3 regions of the Methylobacterium sp. 391_Methyba4 genome follow, and region 3 is predicted to be linked to each of the others. Evidence: predicted binding sites of a transcription regulator. Region 3 holds the regulator's gene; each other region holds the start of a gene.
What was found. The regulator LexA, encoded in region 3, represses DNA repair genes until DNA is damaged. The targets are predictions, from matches to a motif close to TGTTCNNNNTGTGTTCNG.

Region 1: a site for LexA is predicted at 1,394-1,411, ahead of P9K36_RS21195 (PA0069 family radical SAM protein). Genes of this name have one in related genera too.
Region 2: a site for LexA is predicted at 2,111-2,128, ahead of P9K36_RS21755 (DUF3072 domain-containing protein). Genes of this name have one in related genera too.

The regions. Positions count from the first base shown of each region.
Region 1 covers NZ_CP121475.1:4,516,868-4,520,136, reverse strand. The annotation lists gene P9K36_RS21205 (amino acid permease) at 1-617, opposite strand, end outside; gene P9K36_RS21200 (hypothetical protein) at 752-1,282, opposite strand; gene P9K36_RS21195 (PA0069 family radical SAM protein) at 1,440-2,555, shown strand; gene P9K36_RS21190 (methyl-accepting chemotaxis protein) at 2,943-3,269, shown strand, end outside.
Region 2 covers NZ_CP121475.1:4,634,969-4,638,237, forward strand. The annotation lists gene P9K36_RS21745 (polysaccharide biosynthesis/export family protein) at 1-1,120, opposite strand, end outside; gene P9K36_RS21750 (hypothetical protein) at 1,382-1,630, opposite strand; gene P9K36_RS21755 (DUF3072 domain-containing protein) at 1,818-2,102, opposite strand; gene P9K36_RS21760 (gluconokinase) at 2,278-2,850, shown strand; gene P9K36_RS21765 (Cof-type HAD-IIB family hydrolase) at 2,855-3,269, shown strand, end outside.
Region 3 covers NZ_CP121475.1:2,572,562-2,575,830, reverse strand. The annotation lists gene P9K36_RS11955 (ComEC/Rec2 family competence protein) at 1-1,352, shown strand, start outside; gene lexA (transcriptional repressor LexA) at 1,346-2,083, opposite strand; gene P9K36_RS11945 (hypothetical protein) at 2,334-2,780, shown strand; gene P9K36_RS11940 (hypothetical protein) at 2,799-3,014, opposite strand; gene P9K36_RS11935 (divalent metal cation transporter) at 3,095-3,269, shown strand, end outside.

The sequences.
Region 1 (3,269 bases), 1.9 Mb from region 3:
GCGATGAAGGCCACCACCACGGTGAGCTTCACCGCGACCATGATGTTGTTGAAGCGCGCCGATTCCTTGGTCCCGCGCATCAGCAAAATCGTGATCAGCGCCACGATCAGCACCGCCGGCAGGTTGAACAGAGCCGTCCCGCCGCCGTCGATCGGCGTGCCGGGCGCGTTCGCGAACTGGGCCGGGATCACGATCCCGACGGTCTTCAGGATGCTGATGACGTAGCCCGACCAGCCCACCGCCACGGTGGCGGCACCCATGGCGTATTCCAGGATCAGGTCCCAGCCGATGAGCCACGCGAAGAACTCGCCCAGCGTCGCGTAGGTGTAGGTGTAGCTCGACCCCGCCACCGGGATCAGCGCGGCCATCTCGGAGTAGCACAGGCCGACGAAGGCGCAGGCGATGCCGCCGAGCACGAAGGACAGCATGATCCCCGGTCCGGCATACTGGGCCGCCGCCGTGCCGGTGAGAACGAAGATGCCGGCGCCGATGATCGCCCCGATGCCCATCGCGGTGATCGAGAGGGCGCCGAGCGACTTCGAGAGCTGCTGCTCGCCCTCGCCGCTCTCGACGATGTCGTCGACCGATTTGCGCCCCATCAGGCCCGACGATTCCATTGCACCATCCTTCCAGGTCGAGCCGGGTCAGCCCGCTTCCACAGATGTAGAGTCGGCGAAATTTCTGCCGCGCTTCAAGTGTTGTAGAGGCGGACTGACCGACAACAACGAGGGCCGGCGCAAGATTCTGCCGGTCAGGCGCGTTCGATCCGGGCGATCAAGGGCCGGACCTTGAGGCGCGCCGCGAACGGGCCGCCGCTCCGCAGGGCCTCGCGCCGGACGACGTCCCCGGCCCGGGCCTGCCGGGCACCCATCACGCTCTCCAACCGGCCCACGAGCCGTTCGAGCCAGCCTGCGGCCGTACGGTGCAGGCGGCCGAGGGCCGTCTCCGGCCGCGCCGTCCCGACGAAGCGGTCGAGGGTGCGGATCCAGCCCTCGGCCGGAACGTCCCCGGCCTCAAGGCACAGGATCCAGTCCCGGCGAGCTGCGGCAGCGCCCGCGGCGTAGGGGTTGCCGCCCCGGTGCAGCACGAGCGTCGCGCCCGTGGCCTCCGCGACGGCCGCCACGGCTTCACTCTCGCTGCCCGAAACGATCACCGCGTCGCCGATGAGGCCGCCGGCCACGCCGGAGACCAGCACGCTGAGCGTGTCGGCCAAGCGATCGATCGCGTCCGGATCGGCCGGGTCGGCCAGATAGGTCACGGCGGAGAGCATGAGCGCGCGCATAGACGATTCTGCGCCGCCGTAAACCGCCCGGCCGCCGTCGGGCGGCCGTGTCGCTGTCCGGACAGGCGACAAAGCTGTGTCTGCCTGAAAAAGAGGCGTTCGGCCGACGGCTGTTCGCTCTATGTTCCGAGCGGGGTCGGGCAGGAGACGAGTCGCCATGGTGTCGATACCCGATGACGTCTCGGGCCGGCCCGCCCAGCGACTCGGCCCGAGCGGCGTGCCGCGGGATGCTCGGCGCGGGCGTGGTGCCACGGCCAATCCCACCGGCCGCCACGAGCCGGCCCGGCGGGAGACGTTCCACGAGGAGACCGGGATGGCGGACGCGCCGGCGCCCCTGCGCACGCAGGTCACCCCGGAGCGCTCCACGCGGATCATCGCCCGCAACAGCTCGCCCGACATCCCCTTCGACCGGTCGATCAACCCTTATCGGGGCTGCGAGCACGGCTGCATCTACTGCTACGCGCGCCCCACCCATGCCTGGCTCGGCCTGTCGCCGGGGCTCGACTTCGAGTCGCGGATCTTCACCAAGCCAGACGCCGCAAGGCTGCTGGCCCGCGAGATGGCCGCGCCGGGCTACCGGCCCGAGACGATCGCCCTCGGCACCGCCACGGATCCCTACCAGCCCGTCGAGCGCGCGCACCGGATCACCCGCGCGGTGCTGGAGGTGCTGCGGGACGCCCGACATCCCGTCAGCATCACCACCAAGTCGGACCTCGTGCTGCGCGACCTCGATATCCTGGCGGCGATGGCGGCGGACAATCTCGTGCTCGCGGCGATCTCGTTGCCGACACTGGATCCGGACCTCGCCCGCCGCCTCGACCCGCGGGCGCCGCGGCCGGACAAGCGGCTCGTGGCGATGCGCGCGCTGAGCGCGGCGGGGGTGCCCGTCATGGTCAACGTCTCGCCGATCATTCCCGGCCTGACCGATCACGAGATCGAATCGATCCTGGCCGAGGCGCGTGCGCACGGGGCGAGTCGCATCGGCCACGCGCTGCTGCGCCTCCCCGGCGAAGTCGCCGACCTCGTGGCCGACTGGTTCGCCGAGCACTATCCGGAGCGCAGGGCGCGGGCCTTCGCGCTCCTGCGGGAAGCCCGGGGCGGGCGCGAGAACGACCCGCGCTTCGGCCACCGCTTCCGCGGGGAGGGGGCCTACGCGGCGATGATCGGCCAGCGGGTCCGGCTCGCCGGCACGCGACTCGGCTTCGCCTTCGGGCGGATGGCGCTGAACCGGGAGTTCTTCCGCAGACCGGGGGCACAGTTGTCGCTGTTCTGAGACGGCGCGGCGTCGAGCCCGGCTGGCCAGGATCGTATGAGCGGAGCGCCTGCCGGGCCAGATGAATCCGCCGTCGGTGCAGCAGCTTATCGATCATCCATCTCCAATTCCGCTCGAAATGGCGACGTACCGCACTCGTTGCGTCAATCGGGACTTCGATTGCGCGAATACTCGGCTTGTTGACTCTAGGTTTAATCTTAATTGCCAAAATACATATTTCGATTGAGTCTTGAATTCGAGGTTGACAGCAAAGATCTTTTGTCATCTATGAAGTCGTTTTCTAGATTTTCATTGAGAAGGACTTACGGTTTGTCTCGATATTTCAGATTTTCAATAGGATCGATTATCGGAGTAGTATCGCTGAGTATGGGAGTAATGCTGCTTGCCGTGCGTACAGACACGCTCCTGAGCACTGTGGAGCACGCGCGAGAGGGGCAGCGCGTCGTCACGCTCACGCGGGTCAGCCGCACGCTGCTCCGGTCGGTGATCGCGACCCGCATGGCGCGGGGCATCGTTCAGAAGGTCCTGGCCGTCGAGGGTCCGATCTCGGTGGCCGACAGGGCGGATCAGCTGTCCGAGCGGCAGGCCCTGATGGACGCGGAGACGGAATTCTGGACCCTTGTGCGCGACCTCGCCGTGCCGTCGGTCCAGGCGACGCTGGAGCCGCTTCGGAGCGCGCAGGCGACCTTGGCGGCGCTGAGGCCACAGATCGAC
Region 2 (3,269 bases), 2.1 Mb from region 3:
CGCCGCTGAAGGCGGTGAGCACCTTCTGGACCTCGGTGAACGGCGCGTTCGACACGTAGATCAGATCGCGGTTGCGCATGCGGAACGCCTGGGAGACGAACAGGCTGTTGGGATCGCGCATGTCGATCCGGTAGACCACCGGCACCAGCGGCGTGCCGAGCAGCCGCGAGCTGGGGCTGAGGCGCCGCACGACGCTGGCCGGCTCGAACCGGAAGATGAACGTCCCGGCCGGGTCGGCGGCGAAGTCCGACAGGCCGCGCGCCTTGGCCAGCGCCTGGGCCAGGGTGATGCCGTCGGCCTGGAACGGCAGCTCGGTGCTGTTGCCCAGCGCGCCCACCGCGATGAAGGTCTGCGGGTCGCGCACCAGGGTGAGTACGTCGTTGGGTCGCAGGTAGATGTTCTCCTTGGGGTTCGACACCACCGTGGTCAGCGGCACGGTCGCGGTCACCGGGCCGCGCGAGAGCCGCACGAAGGTCTCGTTGACCGGCGCGCGGTTGCCGCCGGCGGCGGCGATGACGTCGAGGATGCGGTCGCCGTGGCCCGAGAGCGGCAGGCGGGCGCCGGCGGCGCCCTCGCCGGTGACGGTCACCGCCTGGCTGATCGGCCGGGTGACCGAGACCAGCACCTGCGGCTGGATGGCCTTGCCGGCGAGTTCGTTCTCGATGAGCGCCTGGACGTCCTGGGTGCGGCGGCCGGCGACCTTGATGCGGCCGGCATAGGGCACCGAGATGGCGCCGTCGCGCCCGACGGGCTGCTCGGGGATGAGGGCGGACTTGGAGCCCGCCGAGAAGCGGTCGGCCACCAGCGGCCCGGAGAACAGGCCGCCCGACCCGGCTTCCCAGATCGAGACCGAGACCATGTCGCCGACGCCGATCACCGGCTCCGAGGAGGGACGGTGGTCGCCGAAGGAGGCGAGCAGGCTGTCCAGCGGCCGGCCGCGCAGGGCTTCGACCACCGAGGGCGTGACGTCGATGATCTCGTAGCGGGCGAGCAGGCCGCCGTCGGCGGTGGCCACCTCCGCCCCCGCCTGGATCGCGCTCGCCGTCGGACCCGCCGCGGGCAGGTACGTGCAGCCCGACATCGCCGTGACGGCGAGCAGGACAAGGGGAAGTTTGCGCATCCAGATGTTGCCCATCGGTATTGCCGAGCCCGTGCCTAGCCCATGGCGGCCCAGGTGTCCGTAGCGGGTGAGCCACACTCCGGCCGGCACGGCCAAGACTGCGAAGTCATCCTCGTTAAGCACAGCTTTTTCGGGGCATAGAGACGACGAATGCCGGGCGTTCGCCCGCGGTCGCAATATCGAGATACAAATCCGGACGTCATCAGCGGCCGCACATTGGCCGTTCCAGCCCAATGGCCGACAATCCCGCGACCGATCGGCTCAATTTCCCTGCGTGACTGCCGCGGTGATGTCGCCGTAGACGACGCTGACGCGGGACACGTAGTACCGGATGCTGCCGACGGCGACGAGGAAGATCATGCCGCCGAGCAGGGCGTATTCCATTGCCGTGGATCCGTGGACGTCGCGGGCGAACCGTACGGCCTCGGCACGAATCCGATCCGTCAAGCCGAACGCCGTCCGCACCTGTACCGCACGCCGTCCTGCTTCGCCGCCGCCCGGCTCATCCATGGTCGAACGTGCCTTCTCAGTCCCGCTGCCCGCGCGGCCTCACGCGCTGCATGGGGGATAACCTCTCGCCATTGCCGCCGGCTTAACGAGGTGTTCGAAACAGGCCACCTTGTCCATTCCGGCCGGGATACGCCGCCCGGACGTAGACGGCGACGGGCGCGCCCGGGGGAAACGCGCCCGGCTTGGCTCAGGCGTGGCCGGCCTTATGGCGAAGGTCGTCGATCCGCTTCGAGGCTTCGGCCTTGTCGAGGTCAGGGTCGAACGCCGCCGGCTCCTTGGCCTCTTCCGAGAGCGTCTTCAGATAGGAAGCCTGCGCGCCGGTCATCGGCTCGCCGCCAGTCGTCCACTGATCCGGGTCCTTGATCTGGTTCGACACGTCCTTCGGGTCGGTCTTGGGGTTCTCCGTAGCGTCCTGATTCGATCCGGTACCCCGGCCGGCCTTCGGTGTTGCCTTCGCGGTTGTGCTAGCCATGCGACTCATGTTCCCTAAATGTTCGGCGTCTGCGGGGTGAACGCGCCCGGCCGCGCCGCGGTTCCTGCGGGCGCCGCAGCCCGTTTGCATCCCCGGCGATCTTCCCTTCTGGAAACCCGCTCCTATTGATGTGAGGGGCAGCGCCCCGACGCGCCTCGGAGCCAGGGTGGTCCGGATGACGTCCCAATCGGAGCCGGCGCCGGATGCCGGAACGGCCGCCGCCGGTCAGGTGCTCGTTGTCATGGGCGTCTCGGGTTCCGGGAAGAGCACCGTGGCGGCGCTGATCGCCGAGACGCTTGGCTGGATCTTCGCGGACGGCGACAGCTTTCACACGCCGGAGCACGTGGCGAAGATGCATGCGGGCCTCGCCCTCGACGATGCGGATCGCGCGCCCTGGCTGGCCCGGATTGCGACTTGGATCCAGCAGCGCCTCGACGCTGGCGAGTCGGGCGTGGTGGCCTGTTCGGCCCTCCGCCGCGCGTACCGGGACGTTCTCACCCGCGGGAGCCAGCGGGTTCGCCTCGTCTATCTGGACGGCGACCGGACCCTGATCGCGCAGCGCCTCGCCGAGCGGCAGGGCCATTTCATGCCGCCGCGTCTCTTGGACAGCCAGTTTGCGGCCCTGGAGATCCCGGGGGCCGATGAACACCCGATCACGGTCGGCATCCGCGAATCGCCCGAGGCCATTGCCGACCGGGTGGTCGCGGAACTCGCGGCCGAAATGCGCCGGGATACGGTTGGGAAGTGAGCGGATGATTGCAGGATCCGGCAAGGCTTCGGGAATCGCCCTGGTGATCTCGGACGTCGATGGAACCCTGGTGACCGGCGACAAGCGCCTGACCGAGGCGACGGTCACGGCCGTCCGGCGGCTGAGAGCGGCAGGCATCGGCTTCAGCATCGCCTCGGCCCGGCCGCCGATCGGGCTGCGGAACCTGGTCGCCGAACTCGAGCTCGACCTGCCGATGGGGGCGTTCAACGGCGCGAGCGTCGTGCGGCCGGACCTCTCGACCATCGAGGAACGGACCATCCCCGAGGCGGCGGCCCGGTCGGCCCTCGACCGGCTGTTGGCCGAGGGACTGGACGTCTGGGTCTTCGCCGAGGGGGCGTGGTGGCTGCGCGACCCGGAGGGTCCCTATGCCGACCTCGAACGCCGCACGATCGGCGCGG
Region 3 (3,269 bases):
CCCATTGCGCGCTCCTCTGGCCGATCAAGAAGATCGCGGCCGGCTTCGCCATGGTCGGCGTCACCGCCTACTGCGCCTTTTCGGGCTGGGACATCGCCGCCGAACGCTCGCTGATCATGACCCTGATCATGCTGGGCGCGATCCTGGTGGACCGGCCCGCCCTGTCGATGCGCAACCTCGCCCTCGCGGCGCTGATCGCCCTGGCCCGGGAGCCGGAGGGCCTGCTCGGCCCGAGCTTCCAGATGTCCTTCGGCGCCGTGGCCGGGCTGATCGCCTGCGCACGGCTGATCGACGGGCGGCTGTTCGTGCGCCCCGGGGCGGGCCGGCTCGGTCGGCTCGTCGGCAGCGGCCTCTCGGCGGTCACCGGGACCCTGGCCACGACCCTGGTGGCGCAGGTCGCGACCGCGCCCTTCGCCACCTACCATTTCCAGACGATCCAGCCCTTCGGCCTCGTCGGCAACGCCCTGACCCTGCCGCTCGTCTCCCTCGTGGTGATGCCCTCCGCGGTGATCGGGATCCTCGCCTATCCCTTCGCCCTCGACCGCCCGATCTGGTGGCTGATGGGTCAGGCGGTGGGGGGCATGCTCGCCGTCTCCCATTGGATCGCCGGGTTCGAGCGGGCCATCGTGGTCGTACCGGCCTTCGGCACCGCGGCGCTGTTCCTGCTGACCGCGGGCCTGCTGCTCGCGACGTTACCGGCCTCCCGCCTGCGCTGGCTCGCCGTGCCGCCGATCCTGCTCGGACTCGTCGTCGCGGCCCGACCCGACCGCTACGACCTCTATGTCGATCGGCAGGGTGCGGGGGCCGCGGTGCGGGGGCCGGACGGACGGCTCGCGGCCCTCGGCAGCCCGTCCGGCTTCGTCCTCGAACAATGGCTGAAGGCGGACGGCGACGGACGGGGAGCCGGGGCACTGATCGTCCGATCGGGCAGCGGCCGCTGTGATCGGCTCGGATGCACCGCGCGCCTGCCGGACGGACGGGCGGTCGCCCTGGTCCGGGACCGGCGGGCCTTCCCGGAGGATTGCGCCCGCGCCGCGGTGCTGATCACGGGCCTCGTGGCCCCACCGACCTGCACCGGCCCCCTGGTGATCGACCGGCGCGTCCTGGCCGCCCAGGGCGCCGTCGCCCTCAGGTCCGATGGCGAGAGCTTCGTCGCCCATCACGCCCGGGCCGATGGCCGCGCCGTGCCCTGGCGACCACGCTCGGGACACGGGCCGGGACCGCCACAATTGGTCACCGCGCCCTCCGCGGAGGCCCGCGCCTCTGACGACGGGGCGACAACGCCTCCGGAAACCGATGCGTCGGGCGGGGACTTCGCCCCCGGCGACGCGCCGGCCGAGCCGCTTCAGTAGCGGCGGACGAGGCTGACGAGGCGGCCCTGGATCCGGACCCGGTCGGGCCCGAGGACGCGCGTCTCGTAGGCCGGGTTGGCGGCCTCCAGGGCGATCGAGGAGCCGCGGCGGCGCAGACGCTTGAGCGTCGCCTCCTCGTCGTCGATCAGCGCCACGATGATGTCGCCGGTATTGGCCGTGTCCTGCTTGCGGATCACCACGAGGTCGCCGTCGAGGATGCCGGCCTCGACCATCGAGTCGCCGCGCACCTCCAGGGCGTAGTGCTCGCCGCCGGCCACGAAATCCGGCGACAGGGTGATGGCATGGCTTTGGTTCTGGATCGCCGAGACCGGCGTACCGGCGGCGATCCGGCCCATCACCGGGATCGAAATGGCACGACCGGCGTCATCGATCATCCGCGTGCTGGCCGGGGCCGGCGGCTGCTTGGACTTGCCGCCCTCGACCACGCTCGGGGTGAAACGGCGCGGCTCGGCCGGGGCCGAAGATGGGGCCGAAGATGGGACCGTCTGGCTCAGGCTCTCGGGAATGCGGATCACCTCGATGGCGCGCGCCCGATTCGGCAGGCGCCGGAGGAAGCCGCGCTCCTCCAGGGCCGTGATCAGCCGGTGGATGCCGGATTTCGACTTGAGGTCGAGGGCGTCCTTCATCTCGTCGAAGGACGGCGGGACGCCGCATTCCTGCATCCGGCTCTGGATGAAACGCAGGAGGTCCAGCTGCTTGCGCGTGAGCATCGAAGGGGGACTCGCGGCTTGGCAGACCGCCCCGTGACGGTCTCTGAAACAAATCACGAACAGGTTAAACGTTCCGCAAGTGTTCCGCAAGGGCGGCACCGCTACGCTTGGCGCGTCGCTCCGCGCTCGCGGGAGCAAGGTCGAGAAACGCATTGACGGCGCAAGCGGAGCCGTTTCAATGCACCGCGGCGCCCCGCCGGGAAGGCGGCGGATCCGGGCCGCGGGCTGGGACCCTCTTGGGATGACGAGGATGCGACGACCCGCAGCTCTGCTGCCCCTCGGCCTCGCCGCCCTCGGCCTCGCCGGCTGCACCACCGGGTTCTCCTACATCTCGCGGAACTACGTGGCGCTCACCCCCCAGGTGGTGACGATCGGCTGCAAGGAGCCCTACGAGGTCTACGACAACCGGCAGATGCGCCGGATGCTGATCGTCTCGAACGCCCTGCGCGAATATACCGGCTGCAACCTGAGCGAGGCCCGGATCGATCCGGAGCCGAACGCCACCCGGGTGAAGCGCTTCCGCACCGCCGCCCGGGCCTATCTCGACGAGACCGTGCGCGAGGATTGCCGGATCACCGGCGAGACCGTGTTCGATCCGCTGAAGACCGAGTTCGCCTACGCCTGCGACACGCCGATCGAGAAGCGCGGCACCGTGGTCCCCCGCCTGCCGGGCCGCAATCCCGGTCTCGCCCGCTGACCGACCGGCGGCGCGCCGTCAGGCGCCCGGCTTCGGGAAGGTCCGTTCCGCCGCGTCGCCGGCGGCGGCGAGCAGGGCGCGGGCGAAGGCCCGGGCTTCCGCCCGGTCGAGAACGATCGCGGCGGTGACCGGCGCGCCGCCGAGGTCGGCCAGGGCGAGTTCCAGGCGCACCCCGTCGGGCACGGCGGTCGCCTGCAGGCTCCAGCCGGAGCCCCGATCCGTGCTCTCCGCCATCACATGTCCCTCCCGCCTGCCCCGGGAAAACGCCGCAGGCGCCCGCCGGAACCGGCCGTGCGCGGGACTGTTCCCGAGCCGTGCCCAGCGCTTCCCTGCCTCGCCTGTCCGCTTACCTCAAGGCCGCAGGCCCCGGACTCGTGGTGATGCTGGCCGATACGGATGTCGGAAGCCTCATCACGGCGGCCCAGAGCGGGGCGCGCTGGGGCTATTCGCTCCTGCTCCTCCAGATCCTGCTGGTGCCAATCCTGTACG